Regions from separate parts of the Massilia sp. UBA6681 genome, predicted to be linked through region 2. Evidence: predicted binding sites of a transcription regulator. Region 2 holds the regulator's gene; the other holds the start of a gene.
What was found. Region 2 encodes NrdR, which represses ribonucleotide reductase genes. Its sites were predicted from a motif close to CACNANATNTNGTG; they were not measured.
Positions count from the first base shown of each region.

Region 1: the regulator NrdR is predicted to act here: its motif matches at 2,000-2,013, upstream of B2R83_RS03230 (ribonucleoside-diphosphate reductase subunit alpha).

Region 1 is NZ_DKJX01000027.1:34,110-42,985, reverse strand. Features, by position in the region: gene B2R83_RS03230 (ribonucleoside-diphosphate reductase subunit alpha) at 1-1,784, opposite strand, end outside; gene B2R83_RS03225 (sigma-54-dependent transcriptional regulator) at 2,283-3,737, opposite strand; gene B2R83_RS03220 (two-component system sensor histidine kinase NtrB) at 3,773-5,425, opposite strand; gene B2R83_RS03215 (PP0621 family protein) at 5,434-5,697, opposite strand; gene B2R83_RS03210 (cytochrome C assembly family protein) at 5,694-6,497, opposite strand; gene B2R83_RS03205 (ABC transporter ATP-binding protein) at 6,578-7,405, opposite strand; gene B2R83_RS03200 (ABC transporter permease) at 7,407-8,255, opposite strand; gene B2R83_RS03195 (ABC transporter substrate-binding protein) at 8,267-8,876, opposite strand, start outside.
Region 2 is NZ_DKJX01000006.1:16,786-25,661, reverse strand. Features, by position in the region: partial or broken gene B2R83_RS01215 (hypothetical protein) at 1-205, shown strand, start outside; gene B2R83_RS01210 (PilW family protein) at 283-1,914, opposite strand; gene pilV (type IV pilus modification protein PilV) at 1,941-2,456, opposite strand; gene nrdR (transcriptional regulator NrdR) at 2,691-3,149, opposite strand; gene glyA (serine hydroxymethyltransferase) at 3,197-4,444, opposite strand; ZMP/ZTP riboswitch at 4,540-4,656, opposite strand; gene B2R83_RS01190 (SDR family oxidoreductase) at 4,791-5,537, shown strand; gene ybgC (tol-pal system-associated acyl-CoA thioesterase) at 5,792-6,196, shown strand; gene tolQ (protein TolQ) at 6,242-6,925, shown strand; gene B2R83_RS01175 (biopolymer transporter ExbD) at 6,942-7,373, shown strand; gene tolA (cell envelope integrity protein TolA) at 7,375-8,349, shown strand; gene tolB (Tol-Pal system beta propeller repeat protein TolB) at 8,370-8,876, shown strand, end outside.

The sequences.
Region 1 (8,876 bases), on a different contig from region 2:
ATCTCGTCGGCGCTGGTGTTCAGCGTGATCTCGGTGCACAGGTTCGACGAGTGCACCACGCCGACGTGCTGCTGCGGCGAACGGATGTTGCACGGATCCTTGAAGGTGATCCACGGGTGGCCGGTCTCGAACAGCATCGACAGCATCTTGCGCCACAGGTCGAGGGCTTCGACCTTCTTGTACACGGTCATTTCGCCGCGTGCGGCCTTGGCTTCATAGGCGACGTAGGCTTCTTCGAAGGCCTTGCCGACCTTGTCGTGCAGGTCCGGGGTTTCGCTCGGCGAGAACAGGCTCCAGTGGCCCTTCTCCATCACGCGCTTCATGAACAGGTCCGGAATCCAGTTCGCGGTGTTCATGTCGTGGGTGCGGCGGCGGTCGTCGCCGGTGTTCTTGCGCAGGTCGAGGAATTCCTCGATGTCCATGTGCCAGGTTTCCAGGTAGGCGCAGACCGCGCCCTTGCGCTTGCCGCCCTGGTTCACCGCCACGGCGGTGTCGTTGACCACTTTCAGGAACGGGACCACGCCCTGCGACTTGCCGTTGGTGCCCTTGATGCGCGAGCCCAGCGCGCGGACCGGGGTCCAGTCGTTGCCCAGGCCGCCGGCGAACTTCGACAGCAACGCGTTTTCCTTGATCGCGTCGTAGATGCCTTCCAGGTCGTCGCCGACGGTGGTCAGGTAGCACGAGGACAGCTGCGAGCGGCGGGTGCCCGAGTTGAACAGGGTCGGGGTCGAGCTCATGAAGTCGAACGACGACAGCAGGTTGTAGAACTCGATGGCGCGCGCTTCGCGGTCGGCTTCGCGCAGGGCCAGGCCCATCGCGACGCGCATGTAGAAGGCCTGCGGCATCTCGATGCGGGTTTCGCGCACGTGCAGGAAGTAGCGGTCGTACAGGGTTTGCAGGCCGATGTAGCCGAACTGCAGGTCGCGGTCGGCGACGATGGCCTTGGCCAGGCGCTCGAGGTCGTACTTGCCCAGCTCTTCGTCCAGCAGTTCGTTCTGGATGCCCTTGGCGATGTATTGCGGGAAGTAGGTGATGTACTCGGCAGCGGCGCCGGCTTGCGGCACTTCATGGCCGAAGACTTCCTTGCGGATGGTGTGCAGCAGGATGCGCGCGGTGACCTGGCTGTAGGCCGGGTCGGTTTCCATCAGGGCGCGGGCGGCCAGGATGGCCGACTTGTGCAGCTCTTCGACCGGCACGCCGTCGTACAGGTTCTTCAGGGTCTCGGCGACGATGGCGTCGGCGTCGACGTGCTTTTCCAGGCCCGAGCAGGCCGCGTTCACGAGGGCGTGGACGTCGTTGATGTCCAGCGGACGGCGCTCGCCGCCGTCGACCACGTGGATCTGCGGCGCGGCGACCGGAGTACCGCCGGCGGCTTCCTTGGCGGCCTTGCGCTCTTCCATGCGCTTGGCGCGGTACAGCACGTATTCGCGGGCGACGTCATGCTCGCCCGAGCGCATCAGCGACAGTTCGACTTGGTCCTGCACGTCTTCGATGTGGAAGGTGCCGCCGTTCGGCTGGCGGCGCACGAGAGCGGCCACCACGTTGTCGGTCAGCTGCTCGACCAGCTCGCGGATGCGGGCCGACGCCGCGCCCTGCCCGCCGGCGACGGCGAGGAAGGCCTTGGTCATCGCGACCGAGATCTTGTGCGGCTCGAAAGCGACCACGGCGCCGTTGCGGCGGATAACCCGGTAGTCACCACGTGCGACGATTTCTGCGGGCGTGGCGGTGGCCGGCGCGCCCGGGGTGACGTGCGGATTGATCGAAATGTCTTGTGCTGTTTGCATTGAGCCTCCAGTGAGCAGCGGATTTGCCGTTGTTGTCTTGAGCCGGACTTGTCAACCGGACAAAATTTTAAGCAAAGCGATACCCCGCCAGCTGGAACTCCTCACTGGCAACCAAGGATGAGATCAATGCGGCAGGGTAGAAATCGTTGTTAATTCAGTAGCTTGCGGAGCAAGCTTCAAGTCGAACGTGAATCTAGTTTCTTCTGATCCACTACCACTATATCTAGTGTTCGAACTTGATATGAGACTAATTGTAGTGCCTGACCTAGGTCAGGGCAAGTGACGGAGCCCGTAATTTTTTTTGTTTTTTTTGGTGCGCTGGCTTGACAAGCCCATAGGGCAATAACGACGGGCGGTATGCGGTGAGTGAGCACTAACCCTGTTCCGGAACGCTGCACAAGGCTTAATCAGCTGCATGCGCGGCGCATCGTTCTTGTACATTTTGCACTGGCGAAAAGACAACACGATGACATGCCGACTCGCGCTTTTGCAGGAGACTCACGCATGGTCGTCCGGCGCGCAGATCTCCAGCTTCTGCATCTGATAGCGCAGCTGGCGCACGCTGATGCCGAGCAGGCTCGCTGCCTGGGTGCGGTTGAACTGGGTCTGCTGCAGGGCGCGTCCGATGATGTCGCGCTCGACCTGGCTCAGGTACTCGGGCAGGTTGCTCGGCAGGCCGTTGGGACCCAGCATGGCGGAAGCGGGCGCCGCCTCCACCGGGGCAGGCGCAGGCGTCGGCACCGGTTCCGGCAAGGGCGTGGGCGCGGGCATGCTCGCGGCCGGTTCGCGCCGCAACGCGTCGCCCGGCCGCGCCGCCTTGAGCGACAGGTCGCCCACTTCGATCACGCCGTCGTTGGCAAAGGCCAGCGCCCGCTCCAGCACGTTTTCCAGTTCGCGGATATTCCCCGGGAAGGAGTAAGCACGCAGCGCATCGAGCACGCCCGGCCCGAGCGCGGCCTGGCCGGGCCCGGTCAGGCGCGCCAGGATCGCGTCCACCAGCGGCGCCAGGTCGTCGATCCGTTCGCGCAGCGGCGGCAGCGACAGTTCGATCACGTTCAGGCGGTAGAACAAGTCCTGCCTGAACCTGCCCTGCTCCACGCATTTCGCCAGGTCCTGGTGGGTGGCGCTGATGATGCGCACGTCCACCGGCTCTTCCGTGGTGGCGCCGATCTTGCGCACGCGCCGCTCCTGGATCGCGCGCAGCAGCTTGACCTGCATCGGCAGCGGCAGGTCGGCCACTTCGTCCAGCATCAGGGTGCCGCCGTTGGCGGCCTGGAAGAAGCCGTCGCGCTCTTCGGCCGCGCCGGTGAAGGCGCCCTTGCGGTAGCCGAAGAACTCGGCTTCCATCAGGGTTTCGGGAATGGCGCCGCAGTTCACCGCCACGAACGCCTTGCCGGCGCGCGAACTCTGGGCGTGGATCTCGCGCGCGGCCAGTTCCTTGCCGCTGCCGGATTCGCCCGTGATCGAGATCGGTGCGTTCGAGCGCGCCAGCCGTCCGATCTGGGCGCGCAAGGCCGCCATCGCGCTTGACGTGCCGATCATGCGCGAACCGGGCGCCGCGCCGTCCGCCCGGGGCGCCGGGGCATCAAGCAGTTTCAGGGCCGAGCGCACCATCACGCGCAGCGCATCCAGGGCCACCGGCTTGGAGATGTAGTCGAAGGCGCCGGCCTTGAGCGCCACCACCGCGTTCTCGGCGCTGCCGTAGGCGGTGATGACGGCGATCGGCGTGCCCTTGTGCGACGCGGTCACCTCGCGCACCAGTTCCAGCCCCAGGCCGTCCGGCAGGCGCATGTCGGTCAGGATCAGCGCGTAGTCGTGTTCCTCGAGCAGCCCGCGCGCCTGGCGCAGCGTGGCCGCGCTGTCGACGTCCAGCCCCATCTTGAGCAGGGTGATCTCGAGCAGTTCGCGCAGGTCGGCTTCGTCGTCGACCACCAGGATGCGGGGTGCGGTCATGGTTCTCTCACACTATATATATAAGCAACCGGATCCTAGGCCGGCTGCGAGAAGCTGATCACGAAACGCCCGCTCGCCCGGCGCGGTCCGGTGGCGGTGGGGTCGAAGCGGTATTCGTAGTCGAGCTTCGCATCGTTGTTCAGGCACAGCTCGCGCGCCAGGTACAGGCCCAGGCCCGTGCCCTTGCTCGAGGTAGTATAGAAGGGTTCGAACAGGTGGGCGCGCACTTCGGGCGTGATGCCGGGGCCGTCGTCCTGCACGTGCAGTTCGATGCGGCCGGCGGCGTCCAGGGCCGGGAAGATGCGGATGCTGCCGGGCTCGCGGCTGGCATAGCGCACCGCATTGCCCAGCAGGTTGAGCAGCACTTCGTGCAGGTGCAGCGGGTCGAAGCGCAGCGCGCTCGTCCCGGGGTCGCCCAGGTAGACTATATCATCCGCGAGCCCATGGGTTTCGCAGAATTCGGCCTTCAGCTCGGCGAGAAAGCTGGCCAGCTGCACCGGCTCGCCGTTCGGCTGCACCTTGCGCGACAGCTGCAGGATGTCCTCGACCATGCGGTTCACGCGCGTCACGTTGTCGCCCACGATCTTCAGCAGGCGCACCTCGGCCGGGCCGTGCAGGTCTTCGGCCAGCAGCGCGGTGGCGTGGCCGATCGCCGACAGCGGATTGCGCACCTCGTGCGCGATGCTGGCGGTGAGGCGTCCCATCGAGGCCAGCTTGAGCTGCTGCGCCTGGTTCTCGATGGCGCTGACGTCCTGCATGAACACCACGCTGCGTCCCAGCGCGACATCGAGCGTGTCGACCCGTGCGAAGCGCAGCTTCAGGTGCACCGGCTGGTCGCGCCGGCCGCGCAGGGGGCCCGTGTCTTCCTGATAGGGCTTGACGGTCACGAACGCAGCGTCTTCGCTCGGCGCGCGCAGCCAGGCGCTGAAGGCTTGCGCCAGCGGTTCCAGCCCCGGCGCCTCGCCCAGCCGGAACGCCGCCACCTCCCCCTCCAGGCCCAGCATGCGGCGCGCCGCGGGGTTGCCGGTGTAGACCGCGCTGTCGTCGCCCACCACCAGGATGCCGTCGCCGACGTCGGCAATCACGATCGCGTTGATCGCCTGCTGGACGCGCAGGTCGACGCCGCGCTGCGCGGCCAGTTCTTCCTGCTTGATCAGGCGCGCCGCCAGGCGGTTTACCACCAGCACGCCGGCGAAGAAGGCGGCGCCGTACAGGCCGGCCTGCATCGGCGAGCGCCCGTTGTCCTGCATGAAGACCTGCCAGGTGGTTTCAAGCAGCAGGAACAGGGTGGCGACCGCGCTCGCAAACAGCGCCAGCGTCAAGGGAGCCAGGATGGCGGCGCCGGCCAGCGGGAACAGGTACAGGATCGCCAGGCCGCTGCGCATGCCGCCGGCTTCCAGGTAGAGCAGCGAGATCACGGCCAGGTCGAGCGCGATCTGGCAGCCCAGCTGCAGCGCGAAGCGGCGCCGCCACCAGGCGCCGAGCGCGCCGAAGACGAGCGCCGCCACCAGGTAGAACAGGCAGGCCGGGGTGTTGGCCGCGTCCAGGCGCACGCCCCCGTCGGTGATGCGCACGCCCAGGTAAAGCAGCAGCACCAGCGCGATGACGATGCGGGTGACGGTGAAGGTCTGGAGCGAGCGCCACAGGGTCATGCGCGCTTCGCGGGACAGCACTGCTCTTGGGGACATCGGCCGGCTTACTGCGGCGGCAGGCGCACGTGGCCCGGCGAGCAGTAGTCGTGGCCGTCGGCGTGCACCGCTTCGGAGGCCGGGAAATGGATGCCGCAGTGCGCGCACTGGGTCATGGTTTCGATTTCGGCCACCGGCGCCTGGCGCGGCGGTTCACGCGCATCTTGCCGATTGAGGGGCGGCTGCTGGCGCCCGCCCAGGCCCTTGAGTTTGGCGCGGATCGCCATGACGACCAGCCCGATCAGGAGGATCCAGAAGATGACGCGACTCATGCCAGCCCCCGGTGCAGGACGACTTCGAGCACGAAGCGGCTGCCGACGTAGGCCAGCGCCAGCGTGGCGAAGCCCGCCAGCGTGAAGCGCAGCGCGGTCTTGCCGCGCCAGCCTTGATAACGGCGGCCCGCCAGCAGCGCCGCGAACAGCAGCCAGGACAGCAGCGCGAACACGCTCTTATGGTCGAGGCGCAGGGCGCGGCCGAACAGCTGTTCGGAGAACACCACGCCCGACAGCACGGTGAGGCTGAGCAGGATGAAGCCGATCCAGATCACGCGGAACAGCAGCTTTTCCATGGTCAGCAGCGCCGGCAGCTGGTCCAGCGCGCTGCCCAGCCAGCCGCCGCTGGCGGCGCGCGTGTGCAGGCGCGCCTCCTGCAGGGCCATCAGCACGGCGTGGAAAGCGGCGATGGTGAGCGTGCTGTAGGCCAGCACCGCGACCACGACGTGCCAGCCGAAGGCCGGCGTCTGGCCGTTCAGCGGCAGCAGGCTGCCGGGGAAGACCACCGGCAGCACCACCGCCACCATGGCGAAAGGCATGACCAGGCGGCGCATGCCGTCGAGGGCGAAATTGCGGTTTTCCAGCCAGTAGGCAGCCACCGAGACCCACAGGGCGCTCGAGAGCATGATGGCGAAGCCGACCCGCAGCTGGCCCGGCTCGGCCACGTCGAGCCCGAGCGCGGCGCCATGCACCGCCCAGGCCAGGGCGGTGACGCCTGAGATGACGGCGCCCCGGCGCGACGGCAGCAGGGCGCACACCGCGTACAGCAGGGCCGCGGCGAGGAAGAGGGAGTTCTGCATAATAAGAGTCTACACCATCGGGAAATGGTGGGGGCGGGCCCTCCCCCGCCCCTAAGGCCTATTTAAGAGCGTATTTGCAACTAGTCCACCGCCGCCATCCGCAACTCCTCCGTATGATGCCGCTGCTGCTCTTCCATCACCATCACCCCCAGCTCCCTTTTGAGCGCGTTGAACTCCGGCGCCGCCGGGTCGCGCATGCGCGCAATCTCGACCAGCAGGTCGCGCTTGATCGTCCCCGGCCGGTAGGTCATCACGACGATCCGGTCCGCCAGGTAGACCGCCTCCTCGATGCTGTGGGTAACGAACAGGATGGTCTTCTTCAGCTCGGACCAGATGCGCAGCAGCTCGTCCTGCAGGTTGCGGCGGGTGAGCGCATCCAGGGCGCCGAAGGGCTCGTCCATCAGCATGATCGGCGAATCGAGCGCCAGCACGCGCGCGATCGCCACGCGCTGGCGCATGCCGCCTGACAGGTCCTTGGGAAAGCGCTGGCGGAAGTCGCTCAGGGACAGCATGCCCAGCAGGTCGCCGACCCGCGCGCGGATCTCGGCCTTGCCCAGGCCCTTGATGTGCAGGCCGAAGGCGATGTTGTCCTCGACCGTCATCCAGGGGAACAGCGCATATTCCTGGAACACCATGCCGCGGTCCGGCCCCGGCGCTGTAACCGGGTTGCCGTCGACCGTGATCGTGCCGCTGCTGGGCAGCGAGAAGCCCGCCACGGCGTTGAGCAGCGTGGACTTGCCGCAGCCGGATGGCCCGAGCAGGCAGGTGAACTGCCCGCGCGGGATGTCGAGGTCGATGTCCTGCAATGCCGTGACCGTCCTGCCGCCGGTTTCGAACAGCTTGTGGACGCCATCGACGCGGATATGCGGCTGCAGGACCTGCGGGGGGATAGCATGCGGTGCGTTCATGTCAGTGCTCCAGGCCGCGGTGCCAGCGCAGCAGGTAGTTATTCAGGCGGTTCATGGCGATGTCGATGGCCAGGCCGAGCAGGCCGATGGTGATCATCCCGGCGATGATCTTGTCGGACCAGAAGTACTCGCGCGCCTCCAGGATGCGGAAACCCAGCCCGTTGTTCACGGCGATCATCTCCGACACGATCACCACGATGAAGGCGGTGCCGATCCCGATCCGCACGCCCGACAGGATGTAGGGCACCGCGGCCGGCAGGATCACGCGCAGGAACATGGTGGCGCCGCCCGCCCCCAGGTTGCGCGCCGCGCGCAGGTAGATGCCGTCCACGTGGCGCACCCCGGCGATGGTGTTCATCAGGACCGGGAAGAAGGCCCCCAGTGCGATCAGGAACACGGCCGGCGGGTTGCCCAGCCCGAACCACAGGATGGCCAGCGGGATGTAGGCGATCGGCGGGATCGGGCGCAGCAGCTGCACCAGGGGGTTCATCCACGCGTACACGACGCGGCTCGCGCCCATCGCCAGCCCGAGCGGCAGGGCCAGCCCGGCGCCGATCGCGAAGCCCACCACCACCCTCACCATGCTGGTCCAGATGTCGATCGGCAGCTCGCCCGACAGCGCCCAGGACCACCAGCCGCCTTCGGTATAGTCCGCGTAGGGCGCCAGCGGCAGCAGGTAGGCCACCCACTTGCGCCAGACGTCGAGCGGGGCCGGCAGCACCTGCGGGTTGACCCAGCCGTTCATGGCGACCCACTGCCACAGCAGGACGGCGGCCACCGGGACTACCGCACCGACCGCCATCTCGCGCCAGCGTTCGCGCGTTTGCTTGCGCCTGTCTTGGGTATGCATGCTGGCCTCCTTCACTTCACGCCCAGGCTGTTCTTCGCCGCCGCCAGCAGGTCGGTGCGCACCCATTCCTGGGCCACCGGCGGTTTCGCCATGCGCCCCACCCCGGTTCTGGCCATGATGTCGGTGGTGACCTGAATGTGCTCGGGCGTGATGTCGAAGGAATACGGCGAATTGCGGATCGCATCCTGGAAGTCGTCGCTCGTGATCTGGTTCTTGAAGATCGTCTCGCGCACGTATTTCTCGGCCACCGAGGGGCTGTCGATGAAGGTCCTGGTGGCGTCGACGAAGCAGCGCATGAATTTTTCCGCCGCCAAGCGCCGTTCGCGGTAGAACTTCTCGGTCATGACCATGGTCCGGATCGGCTCGCCGATCGGGGTGTCATACGGTTTGATCACTTCGACGCCGAAGCCCTTGTTGATCGCCTGCGAGGACTGCGGCTCGGACTGCATCATGGCGTCGATCTGCTTGCCGAGCAGGGCCTGGTTCAGGTCGGCGTAGGACAGGAACACCAGCTGCACGTCCTTGCCGGGCGCCGCATCGGCCTTCAATCCATGCTTGGCCAGCTGCGCCATCAGGAGCACTTCCTGGATCGCGCCGCGGGTCACGCCGACCCGCTTGCCC
Region 2 (8,876 bases):
CCACCTGGACGGCCCGCAGCCCGACGCGGTCGACCTGCGGACGGGCACAGGCAGCATCGTCGCCGGGCTCCCGGCCGGCGGCTACGCCGTGCGCGCCACCACGGGGACGGGCAGCGTCACCGACCGCCTCACGCACGACGACGCGTCCCCGCACCAGGTCGCCGCCCAGACGGACACCGGGTCCATCACCCTGTCAGAGCGCTGATCGACGGCTCCTCCGTTGTGCTTCCGAAATGGAAGCAGAACGGGCGGGTCCGGGTGGCGCCGACGGGCCGGGCGCCGCTACCCCACCACCACCGGGTACCGGCGGGTGTCGCGCGGGAATCCCGGCTCGTAGGCGACCGTGAGCACGATCTGCTCGCCGGCGTCCTTCACGCGGTCCTTGACGGTGGGCACGCTGAACGTCACCTCTCGCTTGCCCGGCTCGATGGTGCCGTAGAGCGCGGTCCACTCGCCGGCGAACGGCGCCGCCGCCGGGCGGCGTCCGTAGTACTGGCGAACCCAGGTCCGGTCGAGGTCACGCACCTGGACAGCCCTCCCCTTCGCCGGCTTCACGAAGACCGCACGCACGTACAGCGGCACCCCCGCGGGCGCCGACAGCGACACCCGCCAGGACGCCCGCGCGCCCTCCTTGATGCGCGCCGCCAGAGGCTTCACGGTGAACACCGGACGCGGGTCGTCCTCGATGATGCGGGCCACCCCCGTGTCGCGGGTCGGCATGACCCCCCGCACCGGCCGGGCGCTGGCCGTGATCAGGCGCTGCGCGCCGTCCCAGGTGGTGTTGCGCTCGTACGGCAGCCGCACGACCCCGTTCTTCGCCCCTGCTGGCACGGTCACGCTGAAGACGGACGGGCACGTCCCGACGCCGTCGCACGCCGGCCGCACGACGAACGTGGCCTCACGCCCGAGCGTCCCCGAGACGGTGAACGGCAGGTCGACCCGGCCCTGGCCAGGGCCGTTGCCCTCGACGACGCGGGCGTCCCCGAGGGCGATCGTGGGCATCCGGACGCTCGGCGCCGCCGGCGTCGCCGTCGGCACGGACGCCACGTCCAGCAGCCACACCGACCCGGACGCCGACCGCCCCACGATCTCGACCGACGCGATCGCGCCGGCGTCGATGCCGGCGAGCGCGCCATAGTCGCGACCGAACAAGTCGTACACCAGCTCGCGTGCCGAGGCGAGCCGGCTGGCCGGCCCGCGCAGCAACAGGGCCACGCGCACGCTGGCGATCTTCTTCCAATGGGTGCGCCGGCGCAGGTCGGCGTCGCGCTCGGCGGGGGTGCTGCCCACCAGCACCAGGCCCGCGTCCAGCCCGGCCAGCGCGCTGGCGTTCAGGTAGCGCTCGGGCGTGCCGTCGGCGTCGCCATCGAGCCCGTAGAGCACCTGGAAGCTGTCGACGGCGCCGACCACCGCGTCCGCCGTCCAGGCGCTGGCGCCGCGGTACTTGCAGCGCAGCTCGGTGTCGCCCTGGGCATTGCGGGCGACGTAGAAGATGCTCCAGCCTTCCTCGTTGCGGTGCACGGCGAAGCCGGCGCAATCGAGGCTGGTGCCGTCGCCGTTGGGCGGCGCACCGGTGCCGGGGAAGCGGATCGCCAGCACGTCGCTGCCGTTGACGGCGTCGACCGGCGCATTGTCGATGCCGAAGCCGGTCTGGCTGACCCGACGGGCATCATACCCGGACAGGCGTGCCGGCGCGTCCGGCTCCGGTCCGCTGCCGTGCTCCTCCCAGTCGGCTGCCGCCGACTGGCGCACGGCGCGCGCGACCGCCTCCAGCGCGTAGCGCCCGGCATCGTCCATTGCAGCCGTCTCCACCTGCGCGGCGAAGGCGCGGTTGGCCAAGATGAACAGGCTGGCGGCGGCAAGCAGCACGCCCAGGCCGACGACCATGGCGACCAGCAGTTCGGGCATCGTCATCCCCCGCTCCCGGTGTGCGCGGCGCATCATCGGAGCACCCCCACGTAGCCGGGGGCATCGCCGGTGCCCTGCCATCCCAGCTTGACGACCGGCAGGGCGTCCGCATTGCCGTCGCAGCTCCAGCGCGGGCGTCCATCTGCGCTCTCCCAGGGCGAGCTGTCGCGGCACACCGCGATGCGGCCGCGCGGGAATTGCGCATGCACCGCCTGGCGGATTTCATGCAGGTCGAACTCGGCCAGCTGGGCCGGCGTGCAGGCTGCGTCGAAGCAGCTGGCGCCGGCCACGGGCGGGCCGCTCCCTGCGTCGTAGGACAAGGCCAGGTAGGGATTGGCGCCGTCGGGCAGGCTTGCGACCGCAGGATTGACCTGCATGCGCGCCGACAGCGAGACTGCCAGCTGGGCCGCCTCGGACATCAGCGCCGACTGCTGGCGGGTGCGTTCGGCGCTGAGCTGCGTGGCGCCCGCGCCGACGATGCCGACCGCCAGCACGAACAATGCGACCAGCACCTCGGCCAGCGTGAAACCATGAGCCTTCCCCTGCACGGCGCCCTCCCCTCGTTAGCCTGCGCAAGCAGCTTGCGCTTGCGAGCTGCGAAGTTATCAGGCGTGGCGGGGCCAGCCGTGAGCTGGCGCAATCGGGTTTGGGGAACTGCCGGGCTTAGGTGGCGGCGTTTGCTAAGCGCCTAACAAAACCCTCAGGGCAAGGCGGGTCGTCGAAGACAGTACGCTAGTACGGCAAGACGACCCAACGCCGCCATGAGGGGAATTGTTAGGCGCTTATTTGCGGGGCTGGCCGACTTCGGCGATCGCCTCCTGAAACTCGGCCAGGTCTTCGAAATTCTTGTACACCGAGGCGAAGCGGATGTAGGCGATCTTGTCGAGGCGCTTGAGTTCCTGCATCACCAGCTCGCCGACGTAGCCGGTGTCCACCTCGCGCAAGCCGCTGGTCAGGAGCTTTTCTTCGATGGTGGCGACCGCGGTGTCGATGGCCTCGGCCGCGACCGGGCGCTTGCGCAGGGCCAGCATCAGGCTGCCGCGCAGCTTGTTCGACGAGAACTCGGTGCGGCTGCCGTTCTTCTTGACGATGATCGGCATCGACAATTCGATGCGCTCGTAGGTGGTGAAGCGCTTGTCGCACTTCGCGCAGCGCCGGCGCCGGCGGATGGCGTCCCCCTCCTCGGACACGCGGGTGTCGAGGACCTGGGTATCTTCATGCTGGCAGAACGGACATTTCATGGGCGCCGGGGATTCAAAAAGGGCCGCAGCGAGCGGCCCTGGGTTGCTTACTTCGCGTAGACCGGATACTTGTCGGTCAGCTGCTTCACTTCCGCCTTGACGCGCTCGATGGTCGCCGCGTCGTGCGGGTTGTCCAGCACGTCGGCGATCAGGTGGCCGACCTTGACCGCGTCTTCTTCCTTGAAGCCGCGGGTGGTGAAGGCCGGGCTGCCCAGGCGGATGCCCGAGGTGACGAAAGGCTTCTGCGGGTCGTTCGGGATGCCGTTCTTGTTGCAGGTCATGTGTGCCTGGCCCAGGATCGCTTCCGCTTCCTTGCCGGTCAGGCCCTTCGAACGCAGGTCGACCAGCATCACGTGCGACTCGGTGCGGCCCGAGACGATGCGCAGGCCGCGCTCGGTCAGGGTATTGGCCAGGGCGCTGGCGTTCTTGACCACCTGCTTCTGGTATTCCTTGAACTCCGGCGACAGCGCTTCCTTGAAGGCCACGGCCTTGCCGGCGATGACGTGCATCAGCGGACCGCCCTGGATGCCCGGGAAGATCGCCGAGTTGATCTGCTTCTCGTACTCGGCCTTCATCAGGATGATGCCGCCGCGCGGGCCGCGCAGCGATTTGTGGGTGGTCGAGGTGACGAAGTCGGCGTGCGGCACCGGGTTCGGGTACTCGCCCGCGGCGATCAGGCCGGCGTAGTGGGCCATGTCGACCATGAAGTAGGCGCCGACTTCCTTGGCGATGCGGGCGAAGCGCTCGAAATCGATGCGCAGGGCAAAAGCGGAAGCGCCGGCGATGATCATCTTCGGCTTGTGCTCTCTAGCCAGGCGTTCCATGGCCTCGTAGTCGATGTCTTCCTGCTCGGTCAGGCCGTAGGAAACGACGTTGAACCATTTGCCCGACATGTTCAGGGCCATGCCGTGGGTCAGGTGGCCGCCTTCGGCCAGCGACATGCCCATGATGGTGTCGCCTGGCTTGAGCATGGCGAAGAACACGCCCTGGTTGGCCTGCGAGCCCGAGTTCGGCTGCACGTTGGCGGCTTCGGCGCCGAACAGTTGCTTCAGGCGGTCGATCGCCAGCTGCTCGGCGACGTCGACGTATTCGCAGCCGCCGTAGTAGCGCTTGCCCGGATAGCCTTCGGCGTATTTATTGGTCAGCTGCGAGCCCTGCGCTTCCATCACCGCCGGCGAGGTGTAGTTCTCCGAAGCGATCAGTTCGATGTGGTCTTGCTGGCGAACGTTTTCCTTCTGGATGGCATCCCACAGTTCCGGGTCGACATTGGCAAGCGTATGATCTTTTGCAAACATGTAAAACTCCAATCGAGAGAAATACCAGACAACGGCAGCGCAGTGCGGGCAGCGGGACCAGCGGCGCAAGGCAGCCCGATACGACACGTACCAGTTGTGGCTGCCCAGGCGAACGGCGAGTTGGCGTCTCAGGTTCCCCGGTGGGTCTCCACCTTTGCCGTGGCCGCTTCAGGATGCGGGCGCACGGTGTTTCGCCAGTTACGTGAGACGTGAATTCAGCTGATTGTATGTGATCCGGGCCTCTTAGGGCAAGGAAACTGCTGTCGTCTTAACAAGCTCGGGGCGGCCAGCGGGATGCTGGCCATTTCGGCTACAATTTTCAGCTCCTTTGCCCTCAGGACCTACCATGATCGTCTTTATCACCGGCGCTTCGGCCGGCTTCGGCGCCGCGATGGCGCGCATTTTCGTCCAGAACGGCCACCGCGCCATCCTCGCCGCGCGCCGCACCGAGCGCGTCGAAGAGCTGGCACGCGAACTGGGCGCCAGCGCCCTGGCGGTCACCCTGGACGTCACCAGCCGCGCCTCGATCGAGGCGGCGTTGAGCAGCCTGCCGGAAGGCTGGCGCGACATCGACGTGCTCATCAACAATGCGGGCCTGGCGCTGAACACCAAGCCGGCGCACGAGGTGCCGCTGGAAGACTGGGACACCATGATCGCCACCAACTGCCAGGGCCTGGTGACCATGACCCGCGCCGTGCTCCCCGGCATGGTGGCGCGCGGCAGCGGCCTGGTCATCAACCTGGGCTCGGTGGCGGGCCACTACCCCTACCCGGGCGGCAACGTGTACGGCGCCACCAAGGCCTTCGTGGAACAGTTCACCCTGAACCTGCGTGCCGACCTGGTCGGCACCGGCGTGCGCGCCACCAACCTGGCGCCGGGACTGTGCGGCGGCACCGAGTTCTCGAACGTGCGCTTCAAGGGCGACGACGCTGCCGCGGCCAAGGTGTACGAAGGCACGACGCCCCTGAGCGCCGAGGACATCGCCGCCACGGCCTATTGGATCGCGACCCTGCCGCCGCACGTGAACGTGAACAGCATCGAACTGATGCCGACTTGCCAGGGCTTCTCGCCCTTCGCCATCAAGCGCACCTGATCTGTAAGTGCGCCCCTTTGTCGAACAGTCCACTGGACTGTTCGACTTGCTGGCGTGTATCGGGCGCTCTGCAATTGTGAGAAAGTGTTACAGTTATTGGCCTTTCGGCTATGTTTCACGTCTACTATTACGCGCCGACATTGCCTTACCGATAGGCACGCCCGACCATTTCCGTCCTATATGTTCGCAAACGTACATAAGGAGGGTAAAAATCGCGTAAAATGTTTCCTATTTTCATTTAAATGGCAGGGGAAATGCCTTCAGCTTTTGACTGGACAGTCAGGGTCTATTACGAAGATACCGACGCCGGTGGCATCGTGTTTTACGCCAATTACCTGAAGTTCTTTGAACGTGCGCGCACCGAATGGCTGCGCGCGGCAGGCGTCGGCCAGCAGGAATTGCTGGAGGCCGAGGGTGCCGCCTTCGTCGTCAAGAGCGCTTCCCTGGACTACCATGCGCCGGCGCGCCTGGACGACGTGCTGACCATTCGCACCACGGTCGAAAAGCTCGGCCGCGCATCGGTCCAGTTCGCCCAGCAGGCCTGGAAGGGCGAGCTGCTGCTCACCAGCGCCAGCGTCAAGGTCGGCTGCGTCGACACCGCCACCATGCGCCCGCGTTCGCTTCCCGAGCAGGCTGCTGATAAAATGCGCGCCGCGTAGGCGCATGTTCATTTGACAAGATATTAGACAACAGACTTCCACCCGATGACCGAGACTCCAGACCTTTCGCTGACCGCCCTGATCTCCAATGCCCACGTGCTTGTGCAGCTGATCATGGCCCTGTTGCTGATCCTCTCGATCGTCAGCTGGACCTACATCTTCCGCAAGGCGTTTGCCCTGCGCGCCGCGCGCAGCCAGACCGAGCAGTTCGAACGCAGCTTCTGGGCCGGCGGCAACCTGCACACCCTGCACCAGAGCGCCAGCGCCCAGCGCGACCAGAGCGGCCCGCTGGCCCGCATCTTCGAGTCCGGCATGGGCGAATTCATCAAGGGCAAGCAGGCCGCGCGCGACATGAACGACATGGGTCCGGTACTGGACGGCTCGCGCCGCGCCATGCGCGCCGCCTTCCAGCGCGAACTCGACGCCCTCGACATCCACCTGAACTTCCTGGCCTCGGTCGGCTCGGTCTCCCCCTACATCGGCCTGCTCGGCACCGTGTGGGGCATCATGAACGCCTTCCGCGGCCTGGCCAACGTGCAGCAGGCCACCCTGGCCGTGGTCGCCCCCGGCATCGCCGAGGCGCTGATCGCTACCGCGATCGGCCTGTTCGCCGCGATCCCGGCGGTGGTGGCGTACAACCGCTTCACCCACGACATCGATCGCCTGGCGATCCGCTTCGAGAGCTTCGTCGAAGAATTCTCGAACATCCTGCAGCGCCAGGCGCGCTGATCGACGGAGGACCGGGATGGCCTTTAACAGCAGCCTGCGCAGCGGACGCAAACGCGCTTTCAAATCCGAGATCAACGTCGTGCCCTACATCGACGTGATGCTGGTGCTGCTCATCATCTTCATGGCGGTGCCGGCCAACGAGGCGCCGAGCGTGGTGAACCTGCCGGCCGCCGAGAAGTCGGCGCTGCCGCCGGACACCTATATCCGCGTCGCGGTCCAGACCGACAACAAGCTGTCGATCGGCGTCGGCGGCAAGCAGAAGCTCGCCATGGAAGACGTGGCCGACCGCACCGCCCTGCTCGCCCGCCTGCGCGCCCTGCACGAAGAGAATCCGGACTACCCGGTCCTGATCGAAGGCGACCGCGAGAGCAAGTACGACGACGTGATCCAACTGATTTCCGAAGCGAAGAAGATGGGCATCAACCGGGTGGGATTGGCCACCAAGTGACATGTCTGCAATGAAGCCTGCCACCGCCGGCGCGCCCTACCGCGTGCCGCCAGAACCGAGCCGCCTGCCAGCCTTCCTGCTGGCAGTGGCGGTGCATGCCATCCTGCTCGGTTTCCTGTATTTCGGCATCAGCTGGCAGAGCAACGAGCCGGTCGCTGTCGAGGCCGAAGTCTGGGACATGTCGGTCCAGAGCGCCGCCGCGCCGGCGCTGCCGCCTCCGCCCGCCCCTGAGCCGGAGCCCGAACCCGAGCCCGCGCCGGTTCCCGCTCCGCCGCCGCGTCCGGTAGAACCGCCGCCGGTGGAACGTCCCGCGCCGGTCGAGCCGGACATCAAGCTGCAGCGCGAGAAGGAACGCAAGGAAAAGGAACAGCGCGAGCTGGCCGAGAAGAAAGAGCGTGAGCGCAAGGAAGAGCTGCGCAAGGAAGCGGAACGCAAGGAACTCGCCAAGAAGGAAGAGGCCGAGAAGAAGAAGAAAGAAGAAGCCGAGCGCCAGAAGAAGGAGCTCGCCAAGAAGGAAGAAGCCGAGAAGAAGAAAAAAGAAGAAGCCGCCAAGCTGGCCGAGGCCAAGAAGCAGAAGGCCGCCGCCGAGAAGGCCGAAGCCGCCAAGCTCGAGAAGCTGCGCCAGGAAGACCTGAAACGCATGGCCGGCGCCATGGGCAGCACCGGCACGGCCGAAAAGTCGACCGCGCCGAGGGCCGACTCGGGCTACGTGGCCGCGATCACCGCCGCCATCAAGAGCGCCACCGCCTATGGCGGCAGCACCACGATGCCGGGCAATCCGAAGGCCGTGTTCAAGGTCGAGCAGCTGCCGACCGGCGAAATCATGTCGGTGCGCCTGGTGAAAAGCAGCGGTGTGCCTGAGTTTGACAGAGCAGTGGAAAATGGTATCAAAAAGGCATCCCCGCTTCCGAAAAAGAAGGACGGAACGGTGGAACGCATACTTGATGTCAATTTCTCGATGAAAGACTACGACTGATTCGGTTTCAACGACAGACTATGAAAAAACTCCATTACCTGCTGTTTAGCGCCACCCTCCTGATGGGGACGGCGACCCATGCCCAGATCAAGGTCGAGATCGCCGGTGTCGGCAGCAACCAGATCCCGGTCGCGGTCGCGGCCTTTGCCGACGAAAACCTGGCGCAGGACGACGTCTCCGACATCATCCGCGCCGACCTCGAGCGCAGCGGCATTTTCAAGGTCATCGATGCGCGCCAGACCATCAGCGACAGCGCCAGCGTCGACCTGGCCGCCTTCCGCGCCAGCGGCGCCGACGCGCTGGTGGTCGGCAGCGTCAGCCGCAGCCCGGACGGCCGCTTCGCGATCCGCTACAAGCTGCACGACACCGTCAAGGGTGCGCCGATCTCGCAGCTGGGCGGCGAAGTGCAGCCGAAGTACGTCCGCCTGCAGGCCCACCGCATCGCCGACGACATCTACGAAAAGCTGACCGGCGTGCGCGGCATCTTCTCGACCCGCATCGCCTACGTCAAGAACACCGGCCGCGGC